DNA from 4 places in the Micromonospora sp. IBSANI012 genome. Region 3 is predicted to be linked to each of the others. Evidence: riboswitches for the same ligand, from Rfam matches in the RefSeq annotation. Region 3 holds a riboswitch; each other region holds the start of a gene.
What was found. A riboswitch is a leader RNA that binds a small molecule or an ion and turns the genes downstream of it on or off. The one in region 3 is predicted to bind cyclic di-AMP.
Positions count from the first base shown of each region.

Region 1: it holds a riboswitch for cyclic di-AMP, as region 3 does, so the genes downstream of both, ACTWM8_RS17005 (transglycosylase family protein) here and ACTWM8_RS03105 (coiled-coil domain-containing protein) in region 3, are expected to answer to the same signal.
Region 2: it holds a riboswitch for cyclic di-AMP, as region 3 does, so the genes downstream of both, ACTWM8_RS10755 (C39 family peptidase) here and ACTWM8_RS03105 (coiled-coil domain-containing protein) in region 3, are expected to answer to the same signal.
Region 4: it holds a riboswitch for cyclic di-AMP, as region 3 does, so the genes downstream of both, ACTWM8_RS23100 (coiled-coil domain-containing protein) here and ACTWM8_RS03105 (coiled-coil domain-containing protein) in region 3, are expected to answer to the same signal.

Region 1 covers NZ_CP199933.1:3,694,076-3,701,421, forward strand. The annotation lists gene ACTWM8_RS16990 (ABC transporter permease) at 1-186, shown strand, start outside; gene ACTWM8_RS16995 (ABC transporter ATP-binding protein) at 183-1,265, shown strand; gene nhaA (Na+/H+ antiporter NhaA) at 1,262-2,569, opposite strand; gene ACTWM8_RS17005 (transglycosylase family protein) at 2,819-3,493, opposite strand; cyclic di-AMP (ydaO/yuaA leader) riboswitch at 3,492-3,666, opposite strand; gene ACTWM8_RS17010 (hypothetical protein) at 4,114-4,239, shown strand; gene ACTWM8_RS17015 (peptidoglycan-binding domain-containing protein) at 4,241-5,125, shown strand; gene htpG (molecular chaperone HtpG) at 5,177-7,003, opposite strand; gene ACTWM8_RS17025 (class I SAM-dependent DNA methyltransferase) at 7,143-7,346, opposite strand, start outside.
Region 2 covers NZ_CP199933.1:2,343,865-2,351,210, reverse strand. The annotation lists gene ACTWM8_RS10775 (ester cyclase) at 1-430, shown strand, start outside; gene ACTWM8_RS10770 (helix-turn-helix domain-containing protein) at 645-1,841, shown strand; gene ACTWM8_RS10765 (hypothetical protein) at 2,400-2,573, shown strand; gene ACTWM8_RS10760 (alpha/beta fold hydrolase) at 2,680-3,435, opposite strand; gene ACTWM8_RS10755 (C39 family peptidase) at 3,542-4,372, opposite strand; cyclic di-AMP (ydaO/yuaA leader) riboswitch at 4,596-4,736, opposite strand; gene ACTWM8_RS10750 (hypothetical protein) at 5,040-5,801, opposite strand; gene ACTWM8_RS10745 (hypothetical protein) at 5,953-6,360, opposite strand; gene ACTWM8_RS10740 (acyltransferase family protein) at 6,427-7,346, opposite strand, start outside.
Region 3 covers NZ_CP199933.1:639,203-646,548, reverse strand. The annotation lists gene ACTWM8_RS03135 (metal-sensitive transcriptional regulator) at 1-71, shown strand, start outside; gene ACTWM8_RS03130 (SHOCT domain-containing protein) at 224-445, shown strand; gene ACTWM8_RS03125 (DUF305 domain-containing protein) at 515-1,144, opposite strand; gene ACTWM8_RS03120 (hypothetical protein) at 1,214-1,714, opposite strand; gene ACTWM8_RS03115 (heavy metal translocating P-type ATPase) at 1,745-3,778, opposite strand; gene ACTWM8_RS03110 (YibE/F family protein) at 4,097-5,434, shown strand; cyclic di-AMP (ydaO/yuaA leader) riboswitch at 5,601-5,731, shown strand; gene ACTWM8_RS03105 (coiled-coil domain-containing protein) at 5,736-6,755, shown strand; gene ACTWM8_RS03100 (carbonic anhydrase) at 6,821-7,346, opposite strand, start outside.
Region 4 covers NZ_CP199933.1:5,010,759-5,018,104, reverse strand. The annotation lists gene ACTWM8_RS23120 (STAS domain-containing protein) at 1-20, shown strand, start outside; gene surE (5'/3'-nucleotidase SurE) at 54-878, opposite strand; gene ACTWM8_RS23110 (SRPBCC family protein) at 1,003-1,482, shown strand; gene ACTWM8_RS23105 (hypothetical protein) at 1,496-1,999, opposite strand; gene ACTWM8_RS23100 (coiled-coil domain-containing protein) at 2,117-3,175, opposite strand; cyclic di-AMP (ydaO/yuaA leader) riboswitch at 3,180-3,311, opposite strand; gene ACTWM8_RS23095 (cation diffusion facilitator family transporter) at 3,453-4,367, opposite strand; gene ACTWM8_RS23090 (HelD family protein) at 4,528-6,645, opposite strand; gene ACTWM8_RS23085 (alpha/beta fold hydrolase) at 6,779-7,346, opposite strand, start outside.

The DNA of each region.
Region 1 (7,346 bases), 3.1 Mb from region 3:
GGCGAGTTCGGGGCGACCATCACCTTCGCCGGCAACTATCCGGGCCGCACCCAGACCATGCCGCTCGCCGTCTACCTGGCCCTGGAGACCGATCTGGACGCGGCGATCGTGCTCAGCCTGATCCTGCTCACCGTCTCGGTGGCGATCCTCGCCGGCCTGCGCGACCGCTGGATCACCAGCCCGTGAGCGCTCCGCTGCTGGACGGCCACCTGGTCGTCGACCGGGGCGCCTTCCGACTCGACGTCCGGCTGACCGTCGGCGCCGGCGAGGTGGTCGCGCTGCTCGGCCCGAACGGCGCCGGCAAGACCACCGCCCTGCGCGCCCTCGCCGGGCTCCAGCCGCTCACCGCCGGCCACGTCCTGCTCGACGGCGTCGACCTGGACCGGCCCGACCGGGCCAGCTGGATCCCGCCGGAGCGGCGCCGGGTCGGCGTGGTGTTCCAGGACTACCTGCTCTTCCCGCACCTGAGCGCGCTGGACAACGTCGCGTTCGGCCCCCGCCGGCAGGGCCTCGACCGGCGGGCCGCCCGCGAGCAGGCGGCCGGCTGGCTGGACCGGGTCGGGCTGTCCGGGCACGCCCGGAGCCGGCCGCGGCAGCTCTCCGGCGGGCAGGCCCAGCGGGTAGCCCTGGCCCGCGCGCTCGCCGTACGCCCGCGGTTGCTCCTGCTCGACGAGCCGCTGGCGGCGCTGGACGCCCGGACCCGCCTGGACACCCGGGCCCACCTGCACCGGCACCTGGCCGACCACGACGGCGCGACGCTGCTGGTCACCCACGACCCGCTGGACGCGCTCGCCCTCGCCCACCGGCTGGTCATCGTCGAGGACGGCCGGGTCGTGCAGGAGGGGGACGCCGCCACCGTCACCGCGCGGCCGCGCACCGACTACGTCGCCCGCCTCGTCGGGCTGAACCTCTACCGGGGCCACGCCGACGGTCACCGGGTCCGCCTCGGCGACGGCTTCGCCCTGGCCACCGCCGACCGGCTGGACGGCGACGCCTTCGTGGTCTTCCGACCCGCCGCCGTGGCCCTGCACCCGCGGCAGCCCGACGGCAGCCCCCGCAACACCTGGCCGGCCACCGTCGCCGGGGTGCAGCGGCACGGGGACAACCTGCGGGTGCAGCTCGCCGGCCCGGTCCCGGCCGCCGCCGACGTCACCCCGGCCGCCGCCGCCCAGCTGCGGCTGGAGCCCGGGCAGCGGGTGTGGGCGGCAGTCAAGGCCAGCGAGACCCGGGCGTACCCGGCCGGGCCAGCGCAGCCGGACGGCTAGCGGTCCGCCTTCGGCTCGAAGACGTCCGGGACGCCGTCGTGGTCCTCGTCGAGGGTCTCGATCTCGTGCACCCGCCGGTAGACCCGGGTGCGGGCGCGCAGGATCACCGTCGCCAGCAGCGCGGAGAGCAGCGAGCCGGTGAGCACCGCGACCTTGACGTGGTCGTCACGCGCGCTGCCCAGGCCGAAGGCCAGCTCGCCGATCAGCAGCGAGACGGTGAACCCGATCCCGCCGAGCAGCGCCAGGCCGAGCACGTCGAGCCAGTTCAGCCCCTCGTCGAGGTGGGCCCGGGTGAACCGGGACACCAGCCAGGTGGCGGCCAGGATGCCCACCGGCTTGCCGACCACCAGGCCGACCACGATGCCGGCCGCGACCCGGTCGGTCAGCGCGGTGGCCAGCCCGGCCAGGCCGCCGACCGTGACGCCGGCGGAGAGGAACGCGAAGATTGGCACCGCCACCCCGGCGGAGATCGGCCGGAACCGGTGCTCGAAGTGCTCGGCCAGGCCCGGCCCGGCGTTCGGCCCGCCAGCGGCCTCGCTGCGCAGCACCGGGACGGTGAAGGCGAGCAGCACCCCCGCCACCGTGGCGTGCACCCCCGAGGCGTGCACCAGCGTCCAGGTCACGGCGGCCAGCGGCAGCAGCAGCCACCAGGACCGGACCCGGCGCTGCACCAGCACGGCGAAAAGCGCGAGCGGCACCAGCGCGGCCAGCAGCGGCGGCACGGCGAGGCTGGAGGTGTAGAAGACGGCGATGATGACGATGGCGAGCAGGTCGTCGACGACCGCCAGGGTGAGCAGGAAGGTACGCAGCGCCGACGGCAGCAGCCGTCCCACCACCGCGAGCACCGCCAGGGCGAACGCGATGTCGGTGGCCGTGGGGATCGCCCACCCCCGGGCGCCGTCGACCCCGGCGATGAGGACGAACAGCACCGCGGGTACGGCCACCCCGCCGACCGCCGCCGCCACCGGCACCGCGGCCCGGCGCGGATCGCGCAGGTCGCCGGCGACGAACTCGCGCTTGAGTTCCAGCCCGGCGACGAAGAAGAAGACCGCCAGCAGCCCGTCGGCGGCCCAGGTGGCGAGGGTGAGATCGAGGTGCAGCGACGCCGGGCCGACGGTGAGGTCGCGCAGCGCCCGGTAGCCGTCCGCCCAGGGTGAGTTCGACCAGAGCAGCGCGAGCAGCGCCCCGACGAGCAGGAGCGCCCCGCCCACGGTCTCCTTGCGCAGGATGGCGGAGATGCGGCTGGTCTCGCCCCAGGAGCGGCGGGCGAACAGGCTGGTACGGCGCCGGGCGGCGTCGGTCACGGGATCTCCTCGTCGGCAAGGGTCGCGTCGTCCATCGCCGACCAGACTTCCCGGCACACCAGGACCAACCCTATCCCCGCGCCCCCGCCGCGGCCCCGACGACCGGCGACGCGGACGCGCCGGCGGGCCGGTCCACGTGCGCCCGGTACCCCGTCGCCGGCGGCCCGAACCCGCGCCGACCATGCCGCGGACGCGGCGACGCCCGGCCGGTCGTCCGGCCGGGCGTCGTCAGGGTGCCTGGGTGCTGGGTCAGAGGCTGAGCTTCTGACCGGGGAAGATCAGCCCCGGGTCGGCGCCGACCACGCGCTTGTTGCGCTCGTACAGCGCCTGCCAGCCACCGGCCAGGTCCAGGGCGTCGGCGATCTGCGACAGGGTGTCACCCAGCCGCACCACGTACACGTCGCCGGTCCCGGCCGGCGCGCTGCGCCGCTGGCTGCGGGTGCTGTGCTGCTCCCGCGAGGACCGCTCGGTGGAGGTGGCCTTCGACGAGCCGGAGCGCCGCTGCGACTTCTGCGACTTCTCCGACTTCTCGGAGGGGGTGGAGTAGCTCTTGGTGGAGCCGCCCTTCCGACCGCAGGTCGGCCAGGCCCCGATGCCCTGACCGTCGAGCACCTTCTCGGCGATCGCGATCTGCTCGCCACGGCTGGCCAGGTCGGCGCGGGAGGCGTACTTCTTGCCGCCGTAGCCGGACCAGGTGCCCTGCGAGAACTGCAGGCCGCCGTAGTAGCCGTTGCCGGTGTTGATGTGCCAGTTGCCGCCGGACTCGCACTGGGCGATCGCGTCCCAGTTGACGCTGGCGGCGCTCGCCGGCGACGCCGGCGCCAGGACGGCGGCGACCCCGGTGACCGCACCGACGGCGAGCGTGCCGACGGCGATGCGGCGCGAGCTGACCCGTCGATGACGGGCGGTGTATTCAGTTGCCATCTGGATTCCTCCACGCCGACGAGGTGAGCTGTCGGGTTCGGGCCGAGGAGCCCGGCCGCCCATGGGCGGCTTCACCCCGAGGTGACGTGCACCGAGGAACGTGTGGGTCCCCCGCTCCATGCCCGCTGAAAAGGTCCCACCGGCCGGCGGCATGGATTAGGCGTTACCGGCCGTGGTGTCCGCGATCGCGGACACGAACGACGTTACGAACTGTTTGGGGCGATTGCCCACTTCTTGTGAAGTTCTTCACCCGGCTGAGCGACGGCGCCGTCCTTCGAGTTGCGGGCCGGTCGGCGGTGCTCTACAAGGGCCGGTCGGGAATCTGTCACGACTGGGCCGAAAGCCTCGCCCCGAGCGGCGGATCAGGTGCGTCGCCTCCCCGTTTTCGCTGGTCAGGCGGCCTCGATCAGCGTTCCGCGCCGCCGGACGGTCAGCGTTGCCGCTGATTGGCGACTCATGTCTGGGCAGCCCGGCCGCCGACTCGGACGGTAGGGAGCAGAGCGCGCCGCGGCGTCGACGCTTCGGACCCGCCGACCGCCGGATGCCGGTCGCCGGCGCCCTGGCCGTCACGGTCCGCCCCGGTTCGCGGCGGCCGGCCATCCGCGAGAGGAAGGACCTTCATGGACACCGTCAGCATCGACACCGACTACCTCGTCGCCACCCTCGACGAGGACGACGACCCGGAGAGCCTGGCCGGCGACGAGGTCGACTTCGACCTGGCCGCCGCGCTGGAAGAGGAGGAGTGAGATGGGCGTGCACCTGGCGCCCGCGCTGCGGGTGCTGCGCGAGGAGATAGACACCCGCTGGCCGCAGCGGGACCGCAAGTCCGACGGCTGGTTGGGCGATGCCAGTCACCAGGCGCGCCGCTCGGACCATAATCCGGACAATGACGATCAGTCGGTGAACGCGGTGGACGTGGACGTCGACGGGATCGACCCGCTGCTGGTCGTCCGGCAGGCCGTCAACCATCCGTCCACCCAGTACGTCATCTACGACCGGAAGATCTGGAGCCGTACCCGCAGCTTCCGGCCGGCCCGGTACACCGGGCCGAACCCGCACGACAAGCACCTGCACGTCAGCGTCAGCCACCAGCGGAGCCTGGAGGACAGCCGCCACCCGTGGGGCATCGCCACCGCCACGACGGCCCGGCTGGGCGACCGGCTGCTGCGCGCCGGCTCCCGGGGCGGCGACGTCCGGGAGTTGCAGGCCGTCGCCAACCGCCTCGGGGCCCGACTGACGGCCGACGGGGTGTTCGGGCCGGCCGTGGCCGCCTGGGTACGGTCGTTCCAGACCGCCCGAAAGCTCACCCCCGACGGGGTGGTCGGCCCGCGTACCGTGGCGGCCCTGCGCGCGGCCGTCACGCCGGCCCCGTCGGTGCCCAGCGGCCGGCCGGCGTCGCCGGTGTCCGGGGGCAGACCGGGCTCGCGGACGCTGCGGCGCGGCAGCACGGGCGGGGACGTGGCCTTCGTCCAGCGGTTCGTCGGCGCGAAGCGGTGCGGCCCGGCGAGCGGCGCCTTCGACGCGAAGACCGAGGCCGGCGTCCGCTGGTACCAGGGCATGCGGGGGCTCACCGTGGACGGGGTGGTCGGCCCGGCCACCTGGGCGGCGATGGGCGTGCGGGTCGGTTCCTGAGCAGGCGCCCCCGGCCCGGTGCTCCCCCACCGGGCCGGGGCCGTCGTCGCGTCAGAGGGTGCGGGCCAGCCGGTCGGCGAGGACCCGGGCGAACCGGGCCGGGTCGGCCAGGTCGCCGCCCTCGGCGAGCAGCGCCATGCCGTACAGCAGCTCGGCGGTCTCGGTGAGGGCACCGGAGTCGCCGCCGCGCTCGTGCGCCGCGCGCAGGCCGGTGACCAGCGGGTGGGTCGGGTTGAGTTCGAGGATGCGCTTGACCTTCGGCACCTCCTGCCCCATCGCGCGGTACATCTTCTCCAGCGTGGGCGTGATGTCGTGCGCGTCGCCGACGATGCAGGCCGGCGAGGTGGTCAGGCGGGAGGAGAGGCGCACCTCCTTGACGCTGTCGGCCAGCGCACCGCCGAGGAAGGCGAGCAGGGCGGCGTACTCCTTGGTCTGCCGCTCCCGTTCCGCTTCCGCCTCCTCCCGTTCCTGCTCGGTGTCCAGGTCCACCTGGCCCTTGGCGATCGAGCGCAGCGGCCGGCCGTCGAACTGCGCGACCCGCTCCACCCACACCTCGTCGACCGGGTCGGTGAGCAGCAGCACCTCGTAGCCCTTGGCGCGGAAGGCCTCCATGTGCGGCGAGTTCTCCAGCATGGCCCGGGTCTCGCCGGTGGCGTAGTAGATCTCCTCCTGGCCGTCCTTCATCCGCTCGACGTACTCGCGCAGCGTGGTGGGCTCGGCGGCGTCGTGGGTGGAGGCAACCGAGACGATGTCGAGGATCGCCTGCTGGTTGTCCGGGTCCTCCAGCAGCCCCTCCTTGACCACCCGGCCGAACTCCGACCAGAAGGTCCGGTACCGGTCGGCGTGCTCGGTGCGCATCTCCTTGACGGTGGCGAGCACCTTGCGGACCAGCCGGCGACGCACGATCTGGATCTGCCGGTCCTGCTGGAGGATCTCCCGGGAGATGTTCAGCGACAGGTCGTGCGCGTCCACCACGCCCTTGACGAAGCGCAGGTAGTTGGGCATGAGCGCGGCGCAGTCGTCCATCACGAACACCCGCTTGACGTACAGCTGCACCCCGCGCCGGCCGTCGGCCATGAACAGGTCGAACGGGGCGTGCGTGGGGATGAAGAGCAGCGCCTCGTACTCGAAGACGCCCTCACCCCGCATGTGGATGGTCTCCAGCGGGTCGGCCCAGTCGTGGCTGACGTGCCGGTAGAAGTCGCGGTACTCCTCCTCGGCGACCTCGTCGCGCGGCCGGGCCCAGAGCGCCTTCATCGAGTTGAGGGTGACCGGCTCGGCGTCCGGCGTGACGAGCCGGATCGGCCAGGCGATGAAGTCGGAGTACCGCTTGACGATCTCGCGGATCTTGCCGTGGTCGGTGTAGTCGGCCAGGTTGTCCTCGCTGTCGGCCGGCTTCAGGTGCACGGTGACCGAGGTGCCCTGCGGGGCGTCGTCGACCGTCTCCACGACGTAGGTGCCCTCGCCGGTGGACTCCCAGCGGGTGCCCTCGGTCTGGCCGGCCCGGCGGGTCAGCAGGGTGACGGTGTCGGCCACCATGAACGTCGAGTAGAAGCCGACGCCGAACTGGCCGATCAGGTCCTGGGCGGCCGCCTCCCGGGACTCCTTCAGCTTGCGCAGCAGCTCGGCCGTGCCGGAGCGGGCGATGGTGCCGATCAGGGAGACGACGTCCTCGCGGGACATGCCGATGCCGTTGTCGCGCACGGTGAGGGTGCGGGCCGCCGGGTCGGTCTCGATCTCGATGTGCAGGTCGGCGGTGTCGACGTCGAGGTCGCCGTCGACCAGCGACTCCAGCCGCACCTTGTCCAGCGCGTCGGAGGCGTTGGAGACCAGCTCCCGCAGGAATACGTCCTTGTGCGAGTAGATCGAGTGCACCATCAACTGCAGCAGTTGACGCGTCTCGGCCTGGAACTCCAACGTCTCGGTCCGGCTGCTCACACCAACCTCCTCATCTCCTCGTCACGGGTCCCCGGTCGGAATCCGCGGGAGAAGGATACGAGCCGTCGTGGCCCTCCGGTCACCGCCGGTCGTCACTGGGGCGGCGGGCCAGCAGGCACGCCTGCGGCGTGGATTCCCGCCGCCCGTCCACCTCCCGCGGCTCGCGCCACAGCCGGGCGTGCACGTCCAGCCCGGCAGCGTGCAACAGCCGCGCCACCTCCTCGGGCCGGCGGCGGTGGAAGGTGAGGGAGACCGGGCGCCCCCACATGTCGGTGCGGTGCAT
Region 2 (7,346 bases), 1.7 Mb from region 3:
CGACAGGGAAGCCCTCAAAAGGTTGGATGATGCCCGGCTCGCGGCGTGGGACACCCACAGTCTCGATGCCTTCGTTGACCTGCTTGCCGATGATTTCGTGCTTCGCGACACCACGATGGGCGCGCCAATCACTACCAAGGAGGGCGCGCGTGAATACGTGCAGGCATGGCTGACCGCGTTGCCGGACATGCGGATTCGCCGTACGAGCCTCTTCGTGGACGATGATGATGCTGCGGTCGCCGCCGAGGTGGAGTTCACCGGAACCCACACCGGTCCCATGGCGGTGGGTTCGACGCAGGTGCCGCCCACCGGCAAGACGGTGGTTGGGCGGGGGGCGTACTTCGCTCGGGTAGAGGATGGAAGGTTCGTGGAGCTCAGCATCCACCCCGACTTGGCGGGCATCATGGCGCAGCTCGGCCTGATGCCCTGACACTGGCGCGAAGGCGGCACCGCAGGCGCTGACATCCGCAGTTGACATCAACGGAGCCGGCCGTCGGCGGGATGTCCGGGCGGATCAAGGCGGCGTTGGTCGACCGTCCTGCCGGTTGACATCGATGCGCGACGTGGAGGGGTACGGTCGAGAGCGATGGCTCGCTGGGGGGCGGCCGGCGAGTCAGCTTGGACCTTCAGCTGGGAGCGGCGCCATGGCCTCATTCGTCGAACCGCGCTTCGGCGTAGCTCTGCGTGAGTTCCGAGAGCGACGTGGTCTGTCGCTTCGATCTCTTGGGCAGCTCGCCCATCGGAGTAAGAGCCATCTGCACGAGTTGGAGACGGGGCTCAAGGCTCCGACCGTCGACACTGCGCGCCACCTGGACCGGATCCTCGACGCGGGAGGCGTGCTCGCTGGCTTGATCGATGCGCCCATAGACCATGCTGCCGAGGCCGGTGAGCTCCGGGCGAGGGTTATCGCCAGCGATGTCAGTAAGGACGTGCTCGGCCGTATCGAGCAGGGCGTTGATGACCTTGCCAGCGCCTATCCGACAATGGCCCCAGCTGATCTCCTGCCTCTGGTGCGACGGCACCTGGCCTACGTCGGGCGGCTACTGGACGGTCGTGTCACGCTTGCTCAGCAACGACGGCTGTTGGTTGCTGGCGGGTGGTTGGCGGTGCTGCGGGCCACCGTTCACATCGACCTGCGGCAGCGGTCCGCGGCGGCTGCCCATCTGCGGGCCGCTCATGACCTCGCCGAGCATGCCGAGCACGCCGAGATCCGGGCTTGGTGTCTGGAGACCCGCGCCTGGGACGTGCTGACTCAGGGCGACTGCCGGACGGCACTCGACCTTTCCCGCCAGGCCCAGCGGGTCGCTCCGAAGGGTAGCTCCGCCTACATTCAGGCAACTGCCCAGGAGGCGCGTGCGTGGGCGCGGATGGGTGACGTTGGTGCGACGCGGCGCGCGTTGGATCGGGTGGAGCGACTGGCGGCGAATCTGCCGGTTCCTGAGCGCGCGGAGCACCACTATCGCTATGACCCGGCCAAGGCTGCCGCGTACACGGCTACGACGTTGTCGTGGGCGGGGGACCCTGGTGCCGAGCAGGTTGCGCGAGCCGTGCTGGCGGAGCTGGACCCAGCCGGCGATGGGGGAGCGCGGCCCCGCCGGTCCGCGTCAGCTCGTCTTGACCTGGGCCTTGCCTTGGTCGCCGCTGGGCAGCCAGACGAGGCGGTAGCTCTCGGGGCGAAGGCCGTGACGTCCGGACGGGTGGTGCCGTCGAACTGGTGGCGGGCCACGGAGCTGCTGGCCAAGGTGGAGCAGGCGAGAGTGCCGGAGGCCACGACGTTGCGCGACCTGTGCATCGAGTTCGCCCCCGGGCGTCGGCCATCAGCGGACAGCACATCCGGTTAGCGGACAGTCACCTTCTGGATCGACGATGTTTGTGGCGTGACGCTGTTCCTCACTGCCCCGGGGTGCGGAACAGGGCACATCAGCCGCTGCCTATCCGCGCCCTGCAAAGAAGAGGGGACGGATTCGTGACGTTGATTGTCGGGCTTCTACGACGGATCGTCAGCCGGCTTTTCCCGTCGCCACCGGCGCTCCCCCGCGTCGGACAGCGCATTGAGGCACGGGAGCAGGAAGCTGCCCGGCGGCGGCTCTTGGATCAGGCGCGAGGCACGGCGCAGCAGCCCTCGACCGTAGAAGATGGGTCGCTCAACTATCACCCGGCGCCGCCGTCTGCGGAGCGCGGCAAGTGAGCGCCCACGGGCCAGTGCTGCCGATCTGGAGCTGCGGCGGCTGTGGCGCACCCTGGCCATGCACTACCCGACGCCAGGAGCTGCGAGCAGAGTTCGAGGATGCTCCGGTGTCCCTGTCTCTCTACATGGGGGCGCAACTCGTTCGTGCCACCGCCGATCTGACCTGGGCACCCGCCGGCACGCTGTATCGGCGCTTTCTCGGCTGGATGCGGTGAGCATCCTGCGTCCCGGCGACGAGAAGTTCCACTACAGCGACGGCTCCCACCGGTGGATCCCGCCGGACCCCGCCTACGACCAGGAGATCTGGGACGAGCAGGTCCGCCAGCACAAGCAGAGCCACCTGAGGAACGAGCGCCCGAAGGTGCGCCTGCGGCGGCTGGTCTGATGCCGCTGCAAGGTCCGGTGTAGACGGCGTGCTCGAACGTCCAGGTCGGCAGGTGGTTCCGAGCCGCATGCGACCGACGGCGGCGACGCCCGCGGTCCGCAACCGGTCACAGGTACGGGTCGAGCAGGGCCAGCACCGCCGCCGGGTCCTCCACGTGCGCGTTGTGGCCGAGGCCGGGCAGGGTCGCCACTGGCACGCCCAGCTCGGCGAGCTGCGCGCCGCTGACCATCGGGTCGTGCTCACCCCGGGCCAGCAGCACCGGGACGTCGGTGGCGGCCAGCAGGGCCGGCAGCTGCGGCTCGCCCACCGCGAAGGCGGCCGGGTCCATGGCCAGCCGCCAGCGGCCGTCCTCGGCACGAAGCCCCGCGTCGACCACCGGGTGGTGCGGCGCGAAGAGCCCGCCGAGGCCGGCCACCTTCAGGTAGCGGCGGGCCGCCTGGTCCCGGGTGGCGAACCAGGTCACCGGGCGCTCCGCCAGCTCACGCGCCCGGGTCAGCTCGGCGGGCGACCAGACCGCCTTGATGCCCAGCCCGACCACCGCGTCCACCGGGAGCCCGGCGTCGCGGGCGGCCAGCGCCAGCGCGACCACCCCGCCGAGGGAGTGGCCGAGGACGACCAGCCGGTCAGCCGGGCGGGCCCCCTCGGCCACCGGGCCGAGCCCCGCCGCGACCTGCTTCGCGAACCCGGCGAAGGAGTACCCGGGCAGCGGCGGCGAGAAGCCGTGGCCGGCCAGGTCCGGCGCCAGCCAGCGGCCCGGCCAGCGGTGTTCCAACAGCGGCGCCCAGGGCAGCCACACGTCGCCGGTGGCGCCCATCCCGTGCAGCAGCAACAGCAGCCGGCGGGTACCCGAGTCGTCGGTCATGGGCCGCAGTGTGCCACCGCCCGGTTCCGGCGCGCGAGACCCGCGCCAACGGCGACGGGCACCGGCCCCCCAGGGGAGCCGGTGCCCGGACGCGCGACGGTGTGGATCAGGCGGAGTAGCCGCGGGTGGCGATCCAGTTCGCCAGGTCGATGGTGCTCATCCAGTACGACGGCAGGCTCGGGTTCGCCGAGTCGGCGATCCGGACCGTCCGGCCGTCGTTCTTGTAGCCGACCACCGCGATGTAGTGGCCGCCCGGGAAGGAGTGCCAGCCGCCGTCGGTGTCGGTGGCGGTGCCGGCGATGTTCGCCACGACGCCCCGGCCGTCGGTGATCGCCGCGACCACGTCGGCCTGGAGCCGGTCGATCTGCGCCGAGCTGGGGGTGCCCTGGAACATCCGGGTCCGGTACGGGTCGCCCTTGACGATCTGGTTCAGGACCCGGGTGGTGTCCAGCGCGGAGTTGGTGCCCATCTCGGTGGTGCCGAGCGGGCCCTCCAGCTCGTACTGGGTCCGCTCGATGCCGGTCGCGCTGAGCGCGTTGCGCACCGCCGCCGGACCGCAGTTGTAGTAGGTGGTCTGCGCCTGGTAGTCGTAGCGGAGGACCTTGGTCGACGGCGGCTTGGGGGCCGCCTTGCGGGTCAGGTCCGGGTCCGCCTTGGCCTTGGTGGCGCTGGCCGACGGCGAGGGGCTGGGTGACGGCTTGCCGGACGGGGTGGCGACGCGGCCCTGGCCGCGGGTCGCGACGTCGTCCAGCCGGGGCGCCACCTCGGCGACGGCGGCCGAGGTCTGCTGGCGGGCGGGCGCCTCGTCGGCGAGCAGGGTGCTGGCGCCGGAGACGAGCACGAGGGCGGCGGCCGAGCCGGCGACCAGCTGGTACGACCGCTCGGTGGCCAGGCGTCGCAGCTGCCGCTTCAGGGTGTGCTTCACGTTTTCCTCCACGGTACGAGGGCGGGAGCGGCGTGCCGGATCGGCGCGTGACGGGACGTCACCCGCGGGTGTCAAAGCCGGTGTGCGAGGCCGCTCGGCGGGGGTGCGCCCGGTCGGTGTCCGGGCGGCGGGGTGGGGCCGGTATCAGCGCGCGAGGGCGCGGCGGACCGGCGCGAACACCCCGGTACCGAGGTGGAGAGCAAGCCGAGGGATGCGAGAGAACAGCAAAAGCTGGAACTCCTTCCGACACCGCCTACCGGGTTAGCTGACGGATTCGGGCGGGAAGAGCGCCCTACCACGGGCCGTGGCCCGCGGATTCACCCCGGACGTGCATGGGTCCCCGGTTCGTGAAATCACGATTGAGCGGGTCGGCGCGGCGTCGCCTCTTGCGATCGGAAACCGCACCGGACCCGGGCGACATTACTGGTCGGTCACGTGTCAGCCAAGCGCTCCCAGCTGCGTAAACATGATCAGGGCGACAAATTAGCCGCACACTTCGGCACTGACGTCACTCAATGGGACAGGCGGTTGTTCCGGGACCGTCGGGCGACAACCGGACAGCACGGCGGCAAACCCTGCCGATCGTCGCGATCGATATCACCGACTGTGACCGGATGACCGGTTTCCCGATTGCGGTGACGCGGCTCACGGAAATACGCGTAACAGTTCGGTCAAGTCCTCAGCCCACCCGGGCCGGCCGCCACCGTGCCGCGAGCGCCGTCCGCGCCGTCGCCGTCGCCGTCCGCTGGGCGGGCAGCCGTACCGGACGCAGCCGCTCCGCCGCCGCGTACGCCTCAACGGCGAGCGCGCGGGCCGCCTCGGCGGCCAGTTCGGCGTCCCGCCACGCCGACCGCTCCCGCCCGGCCGCCGCCCGGTACGCGTCCCGCCGGCCGTCGCGTACCGCCCGGGCCAGCAGCACCTCCTGCTCGACGGGGTGCCGCCGGGGGTCCCAACCGTCCCGGTGCGCGAAGACGTCCCGCAGCCGCTCCACCGGCAGCTCGCCGCGCCAGTGGGCCGCCACCGCCGCCTGGTGCAGCCAGCGCTCCCGGCCCGCGTACTCGGCCGGCGTACGCGGGGTACGCGGGGCGGGCAGCGCGGCGGCGCCGGTGAACCGGCGGGCGGCGGTCTCCGCCTCGTCGTACGCCGTCCAGGCCCGGTCCACCTCCTCCTGGGCGGTCAACCAGGCATCCCGCCACCGGCGCGCGGTCTGGGCGGCGCCCGCCGCCGCGACGGCGACCTCCTCGGCGTACCGGCGCAGGTCCGCCAGCTCGGTCGCGGGGTCGGCCGGGGACGGGTCGACGACCGGCTCGTCGGGGGCCGGGTCCCGCTCGGGGCGGGCGACCAGCACGGTGAGCACGGTCAGGGCGAGCACGAGCAGGGCCGACCAGATGGCGGCGGCGGTCGGGACCTCGACGAGGAACTGGTAGAGGACGGTGTTCACGGTGGGCACCTCCCGGAAGCGGGATGCGGAAAGAGGAGTCCCACACCGGCCCGGGGGCGACGGGGCGAGGCCGGGGCGGCGCCGCGTGCCGGGGGGCGGGTGCGGTGGTGAGGTTCTCGAAGGCGCGGTCGCGGGTGGCCCCGCGTGGCGGTCAGCCGACCGGCGGGGCCCGGGGACCGGTCGCGCCGGCGGCCAGCCCGGTCAGGGGCAGCGACGGCGCGGTGACCGGATGGGCCGGCCTGCCGACCGGGCCGACCGAGGTGACCGGATCGAGCGGAGCGGCGGCCGGGGCGACGAATGCGCGGCCGGTGCTCTGGGCATCCCCGGCGGCGAGCGTCACGGCGGGGATGGCGGCCGCGCGGACGGCGGACCCGTCGGGCACCGCCAGATCGGCGAGGACCGGGGCGGCGGCCGGGCTCGGGGCGGCGGAGAGCGGGCCGGCATCCGGCGCGGCCGGACCGCCGAGGGAGAGCGCGACCGCCAGGGCGAGGCCGGTCAGCAGCCGGGAACTCCAGCGCGCCACCCACCACAGAGGACTGGTGAGCGCGACCGGAAGCACGGCACCACGCTACGCCGATGCCGGGGTGATCGCAGCGTCGCCGGGCGTGTCGTCGCGGCGCTCACGTCAGTGGGGGTCGCGCGGGCCTGCGTACTCGATGGGTCGGCCGGCCGGCGTGCCGTCGGCGGCCGCCCGCGGTGCCGGCGTGGGCTGCGATGCCGGCGCGACCGGAGCGTCCAGGGTGGACGGATCGGGCGTCGGGGCGGGGCGGGGCCGGCGACGGGGGGCCAGGCGGCGCATCATCGGCGTCTCGACCCAGCGGTGCAGCAGGGCGGCCAGCACCAGGTTCACCGCCAGGAAGCCGAGCACCGCCAGCGGTCCCCACCAGCCGGGCAGCCCGACGCCGAGGTGGCCGGTGGCCCGCAGCACGGTGACCATCACCAGCACGTGCACCAGGTAGAAGGCGAACGAAACCTCACCGAGCCAGACCAGCCGGCGGTGCCGCCAGGGCGAGGGCAGACCGCGCACGTCGGCGTCCGCCGCGGCGGTGATGACCAGGATGTACGCCACCGAGAGGATCGCCGCCCAGAGCTCGGCGGGGATCCACTGCGCCGCCACCGCCCAGGTGACCACGAAGACGAGGCTGGCCAGCGGCAGGCCGGGCCCCCGCCAGCGGCCCCGCCGCATCAGCTCGGCCGCCGCCACGCCCAGCCAGAACTCCAGCGAGCGGACCACCGGGAAGATCTGGGTGAACCACCAGGTGCTCTCCTCCGGCACCAGCGCCTGCCCGGGCCAGAGGGCCACGATCAGCAGCGGCACCGCCGCCACCACCGCCCAGAGCAGGCCGGCGCGGGCCCGGCGCAGCGCCGGCAGCACCAGCGGCAGGCAGAGGTAGAAGAACAGCTCGCAGGAGAGCGACCAGCTCACCGTGTTGATGGCGTAGAAGTAGCCGGGCGTCGGGTCCCAGGCCTGCACGAGCAGGAGGCTCTCCAGCGCGGCGCGGGGCACGATGGTGTCGGCGAACCACCACATCACCAGCAGGGCCG
Region 3 (7,346 bases):
CCGAGGGCCGCGCCGACGAGATGGCCGCCGAGATGATGGCCGCCGTCGGCCGCCTGATGAAGCGCGGCTGAGCCCACCTTCCGCTTCGGGACGTTCGGCCCGGTCGACCCGGGCCCGCCGCCCCCGGACGTCCGCCGCCGGCGCGACTAGCGTCGGAGGTGACGACCGGGACCGGTGCCACCGGCACCGGACCGGCCGCCCGAGTCACGGACGGAGGGCGGCCATGATGGGGTACGGCCCGATGGCGGGCCTGATGTGGATCTGGCCGGTGCTGGCGCTGGCCGGCCTGGCGGCCCTGGGCTACCTGACCTACCGGCTGGCGCAGCCGCCGCCGTCGACGGCGGCCTCTGCGGCGCGGACGATCCTCGACGAGCGCTATGCGCGCGGTGAGATCGACGACGAGGAATATCAGCGGCGGCGGTCGGCACTGCGGACCGGAGCCTGACCGGCGCGGTCACCCCGCCGGCCGGGACGCCGGAGCCACGACGGCTCCGGGCGCCCCGGCCGGCGGCGGTCAGAGCCGGGCGAGGATCTTCTTCATCGCGTCGATCTCGCCCTGCTGGGCGTTGACGATCTGCTGCGCCATGGCCTTGGCGTCCGCGTTGGCGCCGCTGGCGAGCTCCTCCTCCGCCATGGTGATCGCGCCCTCGTGGTGGGCGATCATCATGGTCAGGAACTGCCGGTCGAACTCCCGGCCGGAGGCGGCCGCCAGCTTCGCCATGTCGGCGTCGGACATCATGCCCGGCATGCCGTGGTCGTGGTGGCCGCTGCCCGGGCTGCCGGACGGGACGGGCCGGCCCCAGGCGGTGAGCCAGCCGGTCATGGTGGCGATCTCCGGTGCCTGGGCGGCCTTGATCTGCGCGGCGAGGTGCTTGACCTCCGGGTCCTGGGCACGGCTGTCGGCCAGCTCCGACATCCGCACCGCCTGCTGGTGGTGCGGGATCATCATCTGGGCGAACATCACGTCGGCGTCGCCGAACGTGGCGGACGCGCTCGCCGAGGGGCCGGCGGTGGCGCCCTTGCCCGGCATGTCGTGGCCGGAGCCGGCCTGGTGGTCGTCGCCGCCGCAGGCGGCCAGGGCGAGAGCGGCGCTGAGAGCGACGCCGGCCAGGGCGGCACGGCGCGCGATGGTACGAGTGGACACGATCGAAACCTTTCGGTGTGCGGACGTACGCAGCGGACTCCGGACGCGGCGTGGCCGCGTCGGGGCGTCCTATCTGCGCAGCACCGACACCGAGGCGAGGCGAAGCCCGACCGGGTGGGGTGGCGGGGCGCGCGGCCCGCGCGACGGCCCCGACGGGTGGCGGGTCGCGACGGCAGGGCGGGCCCGGCGCAGCAGCAGCGTCGCCAGCAGCAGAGCCACCGTGAAGGCGCCGAGCACCGCCAGGCAGACACTCCAGCCACTCGGGGCACCGCCCGGCTGGTCGGCGGGAAGCGCCACCACGCCGCCCTGGTCGGCGAACGACGCCGGCCCGGCGACATGGGCGACCGGGACCGCTTCGGGCACGGCACCGTGAGCGACCGGGACCGCCTCGGGCAGGGCGGCCTGAGCGACCGGCGCCCGCTGCGACACGGCGGCGTGGCCGTCCGGGTGGGACGCGACGGAGTGCGTGCCGTGGCCGATGGTGTGCATGGCGGCCAGCCCGAGCAGGGTGCAGGCGAGCAGGAGCAGCCGGGCCCACCACCCGGCCGGCCGCGCCGTCGCCGTTCCCACCCGACCACGCTAGCCCGATCCGGGCGGGGATCAGAGGCGTACCCGGCGCAGCAGCTGGGCGTTGAGCGCCACCACGATCGTCGAGGCGGACATCAGCGCCGCGGCGAGCGCTGGGCTCAGCGCCACCCCCGCGAAGGCCAGCACGCCGGCCGCCAGCGGCAGCGCCACCACGTTGTAGCCGGCCGCCCAGGCGAGGTTCTGCCGCATCTTCCGGTACGCCGCCCGGCTCAGCCGGACCACCCCGGCGACCCCACGCGGGTCGGAGGAGGCCAGCACCACCCCGGCCGACTCGATCGCCACGTCGGTGCCCGCCCCGATCGCGATCCCCACGTCCGCCCGGGCCAGCGCCGGCGCGTCGTTGACCCCGTCACCGACCATCGCCACCCGCAGCCCCCGGCGTTGCAGCGCGGTCACCTTCCGGTCCTTGTCGGCGGGCAGCACCTCGGCGAAGACCTCGTCGACGCCGGGCCGGAAACCGAGGTCCGCGGCGACCGCCTCGGCCACCGTCCGGGCGTCCCCGGTGATCATCGCGATGCTGCGGACCCCCTCGGCACGCAGCTCCGCGATCGCCTCCCGGGCCTCGGGACGTACCTCGTCGGCGAGCGCGAGCAGGCCGAGGACGGTGTCCGGCAGGCGGACCAGGTGCAGCACCGCCGCGCCGCGCTCGGCCCAGCGCCGGGCCGCCGGCTCCAGCGCCTCGGGCAGCTCCAGTCGCTGCTCGCGCAGGAGCGCGGGGCCGCCGACCGCGTACGGCGTACCGTCGATGTCGGCCCGGACGCCGCGCCCCGGCAGCGAGCGGAAGCCGGCGGCCGGGGCCGGGCCGCCGTGCTCGGCGGCGGCCGCGACGATCGCCCGGGCCAGCGGGTGTTCGCTGTCCGCCTCGACCCCGGCGGCGAGCCGCAGCACCTCGTCCTCGCCGGTCCCCGGCGCGGCGGCCACCCCGACGACCGCGTGCTCCCCCCTGGTGAGGGTGCCGGTCTTGTCGAAAAGCACCACGTCCACGGTGCGCATCCGTTCGAGCGCGAGCCGGTCGCGGACCAGCACGCCGGAGCGGGCGGCCAACGCGGTGGAGAGCGCGATCACCAGCGGGATGGCCAGGCCGAGCGCGTGCGGGCAGGCGATCACCAGCACCGTGACGGTCCGCACCACTGCCTCGTCCCGCTCGCCCAGCGCGGTCCACACCGCGACGGTCAGCACGGCGGTAGCGGTGGCGACGTAGAAGAGCCAGGCGGCGAAGCGGTCCGCCAGCGCCTGCGCCCGCCCGCCGGACTGCTGCGCCTGCGCCACCAGGCGCTGGATGCCGGCGAGGGTGGTCTGGTCGCCGACCGCCTCCACCCGGACCCGGATCGCCGAGTCGGTGGCGACGGTGCCGGCCACCACCCGGTCCCCGACCGTCCGGGGGACCGGGCGGGACTCGCCGGTGACCATCGACTCGTCCAGCTCGGCGGCCCCGTCGACGATCCGCCCGTCGGCCGGCACCCGGCCACCCGGGCGGACCAGCACCACGTCGGCCACCCGCAGCCCGCTCACCGGCACCCGTTCGGTGCCGCCCTGCGGCCCGACCCGCTCGGCGTCGTCGGGGAGCAGCGCGGCCAGCGCCGCGAGCGCGCCCCGCGCCTGCCCGACGGACTTCATCTCCTGCCAGTGCCCGAGCAGCATGATGGTGACCAGGGCGGCCAGCTCCCACCAGAAGTCCAGCTCGAAGGCGCCGAGGCTGGTGGCGAGCGAGGCGGCGTACGCGACGGTGATCGCCATCCCGATCAGCAGCATCATCCCCGGGGCCCGGTCGCGCACCTCACGCACCGCGCCGACGAGGAACGGCGAGCCGCCCCACCAGAAGACCACCGAGCCGAGCACCGGCCCGACCAGGGACCGGCCGGGGAACTCCAGCGAGTAACCGAACCAGTCCATCACCATGTGGCTGGTGGCGACCACGGGCAGGGTCAACGCCAGGCAGAGCCAGAACCGGCGGCGGAACATCTCCGGGTCGTGGCCGGCGTGCCGGTCGTGCCCCCGGTGCCGGTCCGACCCCGGGGGCCCGGCCGGTCCGGCGTGCTGGTCCATGCCCTCACGATGCCCGGTGGGCGCGCTGCCGACGGCACGAACCGGGCGGACCCGCACCGAACCTGGCTACGATTCTCCGGCCATGACTCGCCATCCGCCGCAGCTGCCGCCGGCCCGCGTACCGCGCCGGGCTCGGCCGCCGTGGGCGACCGCCCGGGCGGGTCGCCACGCCGGGCGACCGCGCCGTCCGGTCGCCCTGGGTGACCCCGCCGGCACCCAGGGCCCACACCCGGGTACGCGACCCGCCACGCGCGTTCCGCCGGTGAACCGACCGGCCGGCTGACACGTACCCCGCCCTGGATCGTTGGGAGACTCGCAATGGGCGCCGACCACACCCGTCCCGCTCCGTCCGCCCCACCGGGGGTGCGGCGGATCCTCGTCGCGACGGTGGTCCCGCTGTTCGTCGTCACGGTGATCGCCGCCCTGGTGCTGTGGCCGCGCGACTCGCGGCAGGCCGACGGCGGCGCCGAGCCGGCGCGCCACCACGGCACGGTGACCCGGGTGGTGACCGAACCCTGCCCACCGACGCCGGAGGCGCCCGGCGCGGCCGAGGGCCCGTGCGGGACCGTGACGGTCCGGGTCCAGCAGGGGCCGGACAGCGGCCGGCAGGTGGAGACGCCGGTGCCCGCCGGCCCGGGCGCACCCGCCGTGGCGGTGGGCGACGAGGTGGTGCTGGTCCAGCTCACCGACCCGGCCGACCCCACCGCCACCAGCTATCAGATCGCCGAACACCAGCGGGGCAAGCCCCTGGTGTGGCTGGTGGCGCTCTTCGCGGCGGCGATCGTGGCGTTCGGCCGGCTGCGCGGGCTGGCCGCGCTGGCCGGGCTGGGCGCCAGCTTCGCCATCCTGCTGGCCTTCGTCGTGCCCGGCATCGCGGCGGGCGGCTCCCCGCTGCTGATCGCGATCACCGGCTCCGCGCTGATCATGTTCGTGGTGCTGTACCTGACCCACGGGATCACCGCGCAGACCTCGGTGGCGGTCCTCGGCACGCTCGGCAGCCTGGTGCTGACCGGAGTGCTCGGCAGCCTGGCCACCGCCGCCACCCACCTGACCGGGTTCGGCAGCGAGGAGGCCACCACGCTGTCGATGTACCAGCGCGACGTCGACCTGCACGGGCTGCTGCTGGCCGGCATCATCATCGGCTCGCTCGGCGTGCTCGACGACGTCACCGTCACCCAGGCCGCCACCGTCACCGAGCTGGCGCACGCCAACCCCGGACTGTCCCGGACGCAGCTCTACCGGGCCGCCACCCGGGTCGGCCGGGCGCACATCGCCTCCACGGTGAACACCATCGTGCTCGCGTACGCGGGCGCCTCGCTGCCGCTGCTGCTCCTGCTCACCGCCGACAGCCGGCCGGTGAGCCAGATCCTCACCAGCGAGTTCCTGGCCCAGGAGATCGTCCGCAGCGCGGTGGCGACGCTCGGCCTGGTCGCCGCCGTACCGCTGACCACCGCGCTGGCCGCGCTGGTCGCCACCGCCGGTCGTGGCCCGGCCGACGATCCGGCCCGGGACACCGGACCGGCACCCACGCCCCGCCCCTCCGCCGACCGGGACGCGGCGCTCCAGGCGCTGAGCGCGTCGCGTCCCGGCGGACCGTCCACCCCGGCCCCCGCACGGTGGCCCGACCCGGAAAGGAGCACGGACACCGCATGGTGAGACTCCGCTGCGTGACCGACGCCGACGCGGAACCTGACGAACGCGTCACTCGTCACGCATCGCTACGGCGAAATAACGCTTTTAGTCGGGTTCTGGACGTAGATCCCCGGTACGACTCTCGGGTAACCTCGCTGCCGGTCACCGCCGAAGGCGCGCAGCGGCGCCTGCGGTGCCGCCGCCCAATCGCCGCGAGGCGAACCGGGGAACCAGGTACATGGGGTGAATCCGCGCGAGCGGTAGGGGCCACTTCCGTCCCGAACCCGTCAGCTAACCCGGTCGGCGGTCGACGGAAGGGAACACTGTGACGGCACCCCTGCGCCGCTGGTTGACTCCGGTGGTGGCCGTGTTCGCCGCCCTGGCCATCCTGGGCGGGCCGACAGCCGCGATCGCCGCGCCCGCGACCCCCACCCCCTCCGGGCACGAGGAGGACGACGAGCCCAAGCTGCTCACCGACGTCATCGAGCTGCGCAACCGCGAGTACTCGAAGGCCAAGACGCAGCTGGAGAAGTCCAAGAAGCGCCAGCAGCAGCTCGCACTGGAGGTGCGGCGCGCGCAGGACGAGCTGGCGGCGTTGCAGCCGACGGTCTCGCAGATCGCGGCGCAGTCGTACCGGACCGGCCGGATCGGCGCGGTGGCGATGCTGCTGGAGAGCGACGCCCCCGACTCGTTCGTCAGGCGCGCCGCCGCCCTGGACGAGCTGAACATGGTCAACGCGCAGAAGCTGGCCAAGGTCACCGCCGCCAAGAACCGCGCGGAGCAGGCCAAGCTGGCGCTCGACGCCGAGGTGCGCGAGCAGCAGAAGCTCACCAACGACATGGCCCGGGAGAGCCGGGAGGCCGAGAAGGCCCTTCAGCTGGTCGGTGGCCGGGGCTTCACCGGCGGCCTGGTCGACGCGACCTCGCCGGTCGCTCGGATCGGCCCCGGCCGGACGGCCGACGGCGGCTGGCGTCCCGAGTCGCGCACCGAGGACGACCCGACCACCTCCGGCACCATCACGCCGCGCACCCTGCACGCGTACAAGGAGGTCCGGCGGGCCGGCTTCAACCGGTTCGCGGGCTGCTACCGGCCCGGCGGGCCGTGGGAGCACCCGAAGGGCAAGGCCTGCGACTGGTCGTTGCAGCGGAGCGGCTTCGCGCCCTGGCACAACAACGACACCCGGATGTACGGCAACAACCTCGCCGCGTTCCTGATCCGCAACGCCGACCGGCTCGGCATCTACTACGTGATCTGGAACCGGCAGATCTGGTTCCCTGCGACCGGGTGGAAGTCGTACAGCGGACCGTCGAACCACACCGACCACGTGCATATGTCGATGCTGTAGCGCGCGACGCGTACCGAACGAGGGCCGTCCCCGGTGGGGGCGGCCCTCGTCGCGTGCGGGGGGTTTCAGCCAGCGACGGCGGTCGCCCGATCGCCGGCCTGGGTCGGCACGACGCTCGGCACCGCGGCCACCGTTTGCACCTCACCGGCGGCGAGCCGGTACGACATGCCGACCACCGCGCACCGCCCCTCGGCGATCGCGGCGGCCAGTACGGCGGAGTTGCCCAGCAGCGCCTCGACGGTGTGCGCGATGTGGATGTCGACGATCCCGTTGACGTCGTCGACGCCCTGCTCGGCGGCCCGCCGGAGGCTGGGCTCCACCGCGTCCACCACCGCCCGCAGGTGCCCGACCGGCGGCGTGCCGGTCCGCGCGGCGTCCCGGGCGGCCTGCACCGCCCCACAGGAGTCGTGGCCGAGCACCACCACCAGCGGGGTGTTCAGGACGCTCACCGCGTACTCGACGCTGCCGAGCACCTCGGGGCCGGCGGTGTGCCCGGCGGTACGCACCACGAAGAGGTCACCCAGGCCCCGGTCGAAGATGATCTCGGCGGCGAGGCGGGAGTCGGAGCAGCCGACGATCACCGCGAACGGG
Region 4 (7,346 bases), 2.3 Mb from region 3:
AGGTCCTTCCCGGCGCCTGACGCCGGCACTGCCGGCCCCCACGTGGCGGACGGTCAGTCGCCGCCCAGGCCGGAGAGGTCCACGTCGGTGACCTCGGTGACCGCCCGGACGGCGGTGACGGAGGCGTACCCGGCGGCCAGCAGGGCCAGGTCGGTGCCGGGCTGTACGGCCTGCCCCGGCTCCTCCAGCGAGGTCCGCACGAAGCCGTGCCCGGACTCGGCCACCGTCATCTGCACCTGGCCGAAGCTGGCCAGGGTGGCCCGGCGCACGCCGCGCAGCCGCCCGTGGGGCAGGTCCGGGGCGTTGACGTTGAGCACGCTCTCCACCGGCCCGGCGGTCAGTCGGGGTAGCAGGTCCAGCGCCATCCGGGCGGCGGTGTCCCAGTGCCGTTCCGCGTCGCGTACCCGGGCGGCGGCGGAGACCGCGGCGCCGCCGCTGACGGCGGTGGCCTCGCCGACGGAGAGCACGTCCAGCGAGACGGCCATGGCGCGGCAGCCGTTGGCGGCGGCGGTGAAGGCCGCGCCCACCGTGCCCGAGTGCAGCACCGCCCGGCCGGCGTTGGCGCCCCGGTTGATCCCGGAGAGCACCATCGTCGGCGGCGGCCCGAAGGCCCCGTGCACGGCGATCAGCGCGATGAAGCCGGGCGAGCCGCCGACCCCGTACGCGGGCACCCCCGGCAGCTCCGGCAGTGGATGGTCGCGGACGACCATGTGCCCCTCGCGCTCCACCGCGGTCATCGAGGCGCTCGTACCGCTCGCCTCCTCCAGCGGGGCGGCCACCACCACGTCCAGGCCACGCTCGGTCGCCGCCCGGGCCAGCGCCAGGATGCCCGGCGCGGCGATCCCGTCGTCGTTGGTGACCAGCACCCGCAGCGTCACCGGTACCCGTCCATGCCCCGCCTCCCGTGGCCGTCGCCGGCCGGATTCCCCGCCGGGGCACCGTCATGCCGCCTGCGATTGCCAGCCCGGCCGCCGTACGGGACGATCGGGCGACCGACGAGGGGTGGAGGGTGGAGTGGTCCGGCGGGAGTCGTTCAGCTACACGGTGCAGGCGCGCTGCTCACGGGCGGACGCGGTGGCGCTGTTGAGCGATCCGGCCCGGCAGGGGGAGCTGCATCCGCTGATCGTCCGGGTGCGCCAGCTGCCGACCCGTCCGGGCGCCCGAGCCAGCTACGCCATCACCGACCGGCTGGAGCTGGGGCCGCTGCGGTTCCCGGTCACCTACCAGGCCGACGTCCTGGTGGTCACCGACGACGAGATCGTCACGGTGGCCCGGCAGCAGCCCGGCACGACGGTGCGCAACCACACCCGGCTCCAGGAGGAGGGCGACGTGCTGCGGATCGACGTGGAGATCACCCTCTCCGCGCCGGCGCCGCTGTTCGGGTACGCGTTCCGCCAGGCCCGCGCCGCGCACCTGGGCCTGGCCAGCCGGCTCGGCGCGGTGCTGGACCGAAAGGCCGACGGCGGCCCGGTCCCGAGCTGACGCCCCCGTCCACTCAGCGGTGGCCGGCGGGCGCCGCCGTCCGGCGGGGCGGTGGGACGGCCCGGCGGTTGCGGCCCCACGGCTTCCAGGTGGAGATCACGGTCATGGTGACCAGCAGGCCGGTGGAGACCGCCGGGGCGACCACCACGTCGATGCGCTGGTGCGCGGTGGCGTCCGGTCCGGCGGCGGCGCGCAGGTTCGGCGTCAGCGCGAAGAGCACCAGGCCGATCATCACCGTGGTGAGCACCAGCTTGACCACCACCCAGCGCCAGCGCAGCAGCCCCCAGGGGGTCAGCAGCGCGCTGGTCACGCCGACCACCCAGACCAGCACGCTCAGCGGCGCGAAGAGCCAGGTCGCCACCAGCGCCGCCGCCGGGTAGACCACCCCCGGGTCGGCGCCGCGCAGCCCGGCGATGCCGAGAGTGAGCAGCACGAGGTCCGCGCCGAGCCAGCCCAGCGCGGTCACCAGGTGCAGGGTGAGCAGGGTCTTGCGGCCGTCGGGGGAGAGTCGGGTCATGCCTCGATGCTCGCCCGGCCGTCGCGCTGCGTCGTGGGCCGGTCGACGACATCCCGGGTACGTCGGCGCGCGTACGACGGGGCCCGTCCGCCGTGGACGGGCCCCGCCGCGGGTCGGTCAGTAGACCGACAGGTGCACGTGGTTGGTGTGGTCGCTGGACGGGTCCCCGCCGGCCCCGCTGTACGACTTCCACCCACTGCTGGGCAGCCAGATCTGCCGGTACCAGATCACGTACAGCACCCCGAGCCGGTCGGCGTTGCGGATGAAGTACGCGGCCAGGTTGTTGCCGTACGTCTTGTCGCCGCCGGTCGCGTCGCCGCCGAAGCCGCTCTTCTGCGCGGCGAAGTCGCAGGCCCGGCCCTTGGGGTGCTCGCCGGAGCCGCTGGGACGGTGGCAGGAGACGTACCGGGTGAAGCCGGCCGCCTGGGCCTGCTGGAGCGCGTTGAGCATGCGCGGGGTGATGCAGCCGTCGGCCGGGGTCGGGTCGTTGACGCTGCACGACTCCGGCGGCCAGGAGCCGTCGGGGTTGCGCGGCGCCGGCCGGGCGTTGGCGGTGGAGGTGCCGCGGTTGGAGCCGCCGGCGGTGCTGGCGGCGGGCTTGTCGGCGGCGGCCACCGCCAGGGCCCGTTCGGCCTGCTCCTTGCGCTTGGCCATCACCGCGACCTGCTTGCGCTCCTCGACGATCTCCTGGTCCAGCGCGGCCCGGGTGCGGGTGGCGTCGTCGCGGGTCTGGATCAGGTTGCGCAGCTCCCGGTCCTCGTTGGAAGCGACCGTCTCCAGCGCCGCCGCCCGGTCCAGGAAGCCTTCGGGGCTGGAGCTGTTCAGCAGCGCCGACACCGGCCCGAGCCGTCCGGTCCGGTAGGCCACGCCGGCGATCTGGCCGACCTTGCCCTGCCGGACGGTCAGCTCCGACTCGATGGTCTTGAGCTGGTTGCCGAGCTCCTGCTGCCGCTTGGTGGAGCGTTCCAGCGCGGCCTTGGCGTCGATCCAGCCCTTGCTGGCCGCGTCGAGCTGGGCGCGCAGCGCGGGGGTGCCGCCCTCCTCGTCGCCGGGGGCGGCGGCGAGCCGGGTGGCGGGGCCGGCGGCGGTCGCCGGGACCGGCGCGGACGACACGCCGAGGGCGAGTGCCGCGACGACCGCGGCCGCCAGCCGTGCGGTGGTACGTCGTACGTGCATGCACATGTCCTTCCGTCAGCCGCCGACCGGGTTAGCTGACGGGTTCGGGACGGAAGATCCCTACCGCTGACGCGGATGCACCCCACGAACATGGTTCCCCGGCTCGCCCTGGCAGGCGATTAGGCGGCGGCCACCGCCGGCACCGGAGGGTGCCGCCTGGCGGAGGCCGGGACCGAGCCTACCGGTACGGGTGTGACACCCGCCCGTTTCGTGACTGACGGTACTGGAGTGAATCCTGGTTTAGGTGACGTAACGGGACAATAGGTGTCCGCTTTCGTCACCACTCGACCTGCCCGCAGGCGCCGGGGGCGGCCCCCGGCTCGATCTGGAGGGTGGCGTGCTCGATGTGGAAGTCCTCGTGCAGGGCGGTGCGGGCGGCGGCGAGCACCGTGCCGACCTCGGCGCCGGGGACCATGGTGAGGTGGGCGGAGGCGACCTCCATGCCGGAGGTGAGCGTCCAGACGTGCAGGTCGTGCACCTCGGCGACGCCGGGGACGGCGGTCAGCCGGTCGTGCACGGCGGTCACCTGGAGATGCTCCGGGGCGGCCTGGACCAGGATGCGCACCGCCGCGCGGCCGAGCCGCCAGGTGCGGGGGAGGATGAACAGGCCGATCGCGACCGCCACCGCCGGGTCGGCCCACCACCAGCCGGTGCCGGCGATGAGCAGCGCGGCCCCGATCACGCCCAGTGAGCCGAGCAGGTCGCCGAGCACCTCCAGGTACGCCCCGCGCAGGTTGATGCTCTCCTGCGCCCCCTCGCGCAGCAGCGCGAACGCGACGAGGTTGGCCAGCAGGCCGAGCACCGCCACCGCCAGCATCGGCCCGGTCCGCACCTCCGGCGGGTCGCCGAACCGGCGGACCGCCTCGATCAGCACATAGATCGCCACCCCGCTGAGCAGGACGGCGTTGGCGAGCGCGGCCAGCACCTCGAGCCGGTAGAGCCCGAAGGTGCGCTGCGGGTCCCGGTCGCCGCGCCGGATGGCGGTGATGGCGGCCAGCGCCATGCCGATGCCGAGCACGTCGGTGAACATGTGCCCGGCGTCGGAGAGCAGGGCCAGCGAGCCGGTGGCGAACGCGGTGACCGCCTCGACCACCATCAGCGCGGCGAGCAGCGCGAAGGCCGTCCAGAGCCGCCCCCGGTGGCGGTGCGCCGCGTTCGCGACCGACCCGTGGTGGTCATGACCTGCGCCCACGCCCACACCCTCCGTCGCCCCGGCGGCCCGAACCCAATCTATGCTCACATCGCTATGTGTGCAACTAACACCGCGACCATCCCGCACTGTGGAGAACGAGTGGCCTCCGCGCCCGGAACAGCCACTCCTTCTTCGAAAGTGCCCGACCCCGGGGCGGGGGTCAGGGGGTGGGGTCGATGGTGGTGAGGCGCTGGGTGGCGCGGGAGAGGGCGACGTAGAGGGTGCGCACGCCCGAGCCGGGGTCGGCCCGGATCTCGCTCGGGGCGATGAGCACGACGCCGTCGTACTCCATGCCCTTGGCCTGGAGGCTGGTCACCACCTGGAGCCGGGAGCCGCCGCGTCCGCCCAGCCAGCCGGCCACCTCGTCGCGGCGCGGCACCGGCGTGATCACGCCGACCGTGCCCTCCACCTCGGTGAGCAGCGCGTCCACGGCCTGGACGGTCGCCGCCGGCAGGCGGTCGGCGGCGACGGTCAGCGCGATCGGCTCCACGCCGGTGGAGCGGACCGCCGTCGGCAGCTCCAGGTCGGGGTAGAGCCGGCGGATCTCCGCCGCCGCCACCGCGAAGATCTCCGCCGAGTTGCGGTAGTTCGTGGTCAGCGCGAAGCGGTGCCGGCGGCGCCGGCCCAGCGCCTGGTCCCGGGCCCGGTCCAGCTCCTGCGGGTCACCGGTCCAGGCGGTCTGCGCCGGGTCGCCCACCACCGTCCAGGAGGCCAGCCGGCCGCGCCGGCCGATCATCCGCCACTGCATCGGGGAGACGTCCTGCGACTCGTCCACCACCACGTGCGCGTAGTCGCGGTAGTCCTCCGGACGTTCCCGGGCCGCCGCCCGGGCGGCCCGCTGCCGGTCGGCGAACGTGCTCAGCTCGCGCACGCCGCCGGCCAACTGGTACGGGTCGCGCTTGGCCCGGGCCGGCTGCACCGGCTTGCCCAGCAGCGCGTCCAGCTCGTCGAGCAGGGCGATGTCGGCCACCGTCAGCCCCTGCGCGTCCAGCACCCGGTACGCCTCGACCAGCAGCGCGGTCTCCGCCCGGGACAGGATGCCGCCGGCGTACCGGCGCAGTCGCTCCGGCCGGGCCAGCCAGCCCAGCACGTGCCGCGGGTGCAGCCGGGGCCACCACGCCTTGAGGAACTCGCGGAACTCCGGCCGGTCGATGATCTCGTCCTCGAAGGCGCGCTGCTCCGGCAGCCGGGGGACGCCCAGCCGGCGGGCCTGGGCGTACAGCGCCGCGAGGACCGCGTCGAAGGCGACCCGCCGTACCTCGTTGCGCCGGGCGCCCCGGGACAGCGCCCGGTCCCGGACGCCGTCCAGCTCGCGGCGCTCCAGCCGGAGCAGTCCGCCCCGGTAGAGCAGGCGCAGCTCGTCCGGCCCGTCCGGCACCGCGTCGCGTACCGCCCGCTCGAGCACCTTCCGCATCCGCAGCGAGCCCTTCACCGCCGCCACCTCCGGCGGGTCGGTCCGGGTCGCCGACATGCCCGGGAAGAGCGAGCCCAGCGAGTGCAGCGTGGCGGTCTCCTCGCCGAGCGAGGGCAGCACCGAGGCGATGTACTCCACGAAGACCGAGGACGGCCCGACCACCAGGATGCCGCCGCCGGCGTACCGGCTGCGGTCGGAATAGAGCAGGTACGCCGCCCGGTGCAGCGCGACCGCCGTCTTGCCGGTGCCCGGGCCGCCGGAGACGATGGTGACCCCGGAGCCGGGGGAGCGGATCGCCTCGTCCTGCTCCCGCTGGATGGTGGCCACGATGTCGCGCATGCCCCGGCCGGTCGCCCGGGACAGGGTCGCCAGCAGGGCCCCGTCACCGACCACCGCCATTTCGGCCGGCGCCGACTCCGGGTCGAGCAGGTCGTCCTCGATCCGGGTGACCTTCTCGGCCGACGACTGGATGGTGCGCCGCCGCACCACGCCCAGCGGCTCGGCCGGGGTGGCCTGGTAGAACGCGGCGGCGGCCGGGGCCCGCCAGTCCACGACCAGCGTCTCGGCGTTCTCGCCCCGCACGCCGAGCCGCCCCACGTGCAGCACCTGGCCGGTGCGCAGGTCGAGCCGGCCGAAGACCAGCCCCTCGTGCTCGGCGTCCAGCACGTACCGCCGCTGCGCGGCGTGGAACACCATCGCGTCCCGCTCGACCAGCGCGCCGAAGTTGCCCACCCGGGCCAGCCGATAGCCCTCCTTCTCGGCCTTCGCCGCTGAGCGGCGCAGTTCTACGAGGCGGGCGTACACCCGGTCGAGATGCCGCTGCTCGGCGGCGATCTCCTGCTCCAGGGTGGTCTGGTCGGTCAACGTGACGGCTCCTGTGCGACGGCGGCGGCCGGGCGCGGGCGCACGCCAGGCGGAATGAGGGTACGGGCAGCCTGCCACCCCCCTTCGGGGCCATGCCGCGTCCCGCGACGTCCGCCACCCTCCACGGGCCCGCTCAGCCGGCCGGGATCGGCTCCGTCGCGCCCGTCGTCGTCGGCCCGGTCGGGCCGATCACCGTGGCGCCGATCTCGGTCGCGCCGATCTCCGGCGCGCCGGCCAGCACCCGGTCCAGCACCCCGGCCAGCGCGGCGTTCACCTCGTCCGGCCGCTCCATCATCAGCATGTGCCCGGCGCCGGGACAGACGGTCAGCTCGGTCACCGGCAGCGCGGCGGCGATCGACTCCGCGCAGGGCGGCGGGGTGAGCCGGTCCCGGTCGCCGACCAGCGCCGCCGCCGGCAGGTGGGCCAGCTCGGCCAGGGTCTCCAGCCGGTGCTGGGCGCCGATCGAGGCGCGGAACCCGCCGATCGAGCGCAGCGAGGCGCGGGCCACCGCCGAGGTGACCAGGCGGATGTCGGACGGGTCGCAGCGGTCGCCGAAGAGCATCCAGCGGATGCTGGGCCGCAGCGCGCGGAGCAGCGCCCGTGGCGGGCGCCAGGAGCCGCAGCGGGCCAGCACCCCGGCGCCGGTGGTCTCGGCGATCCGGATCAGCCGGGCGATGCGCGGCGAGAGCCCGTAGACCGTG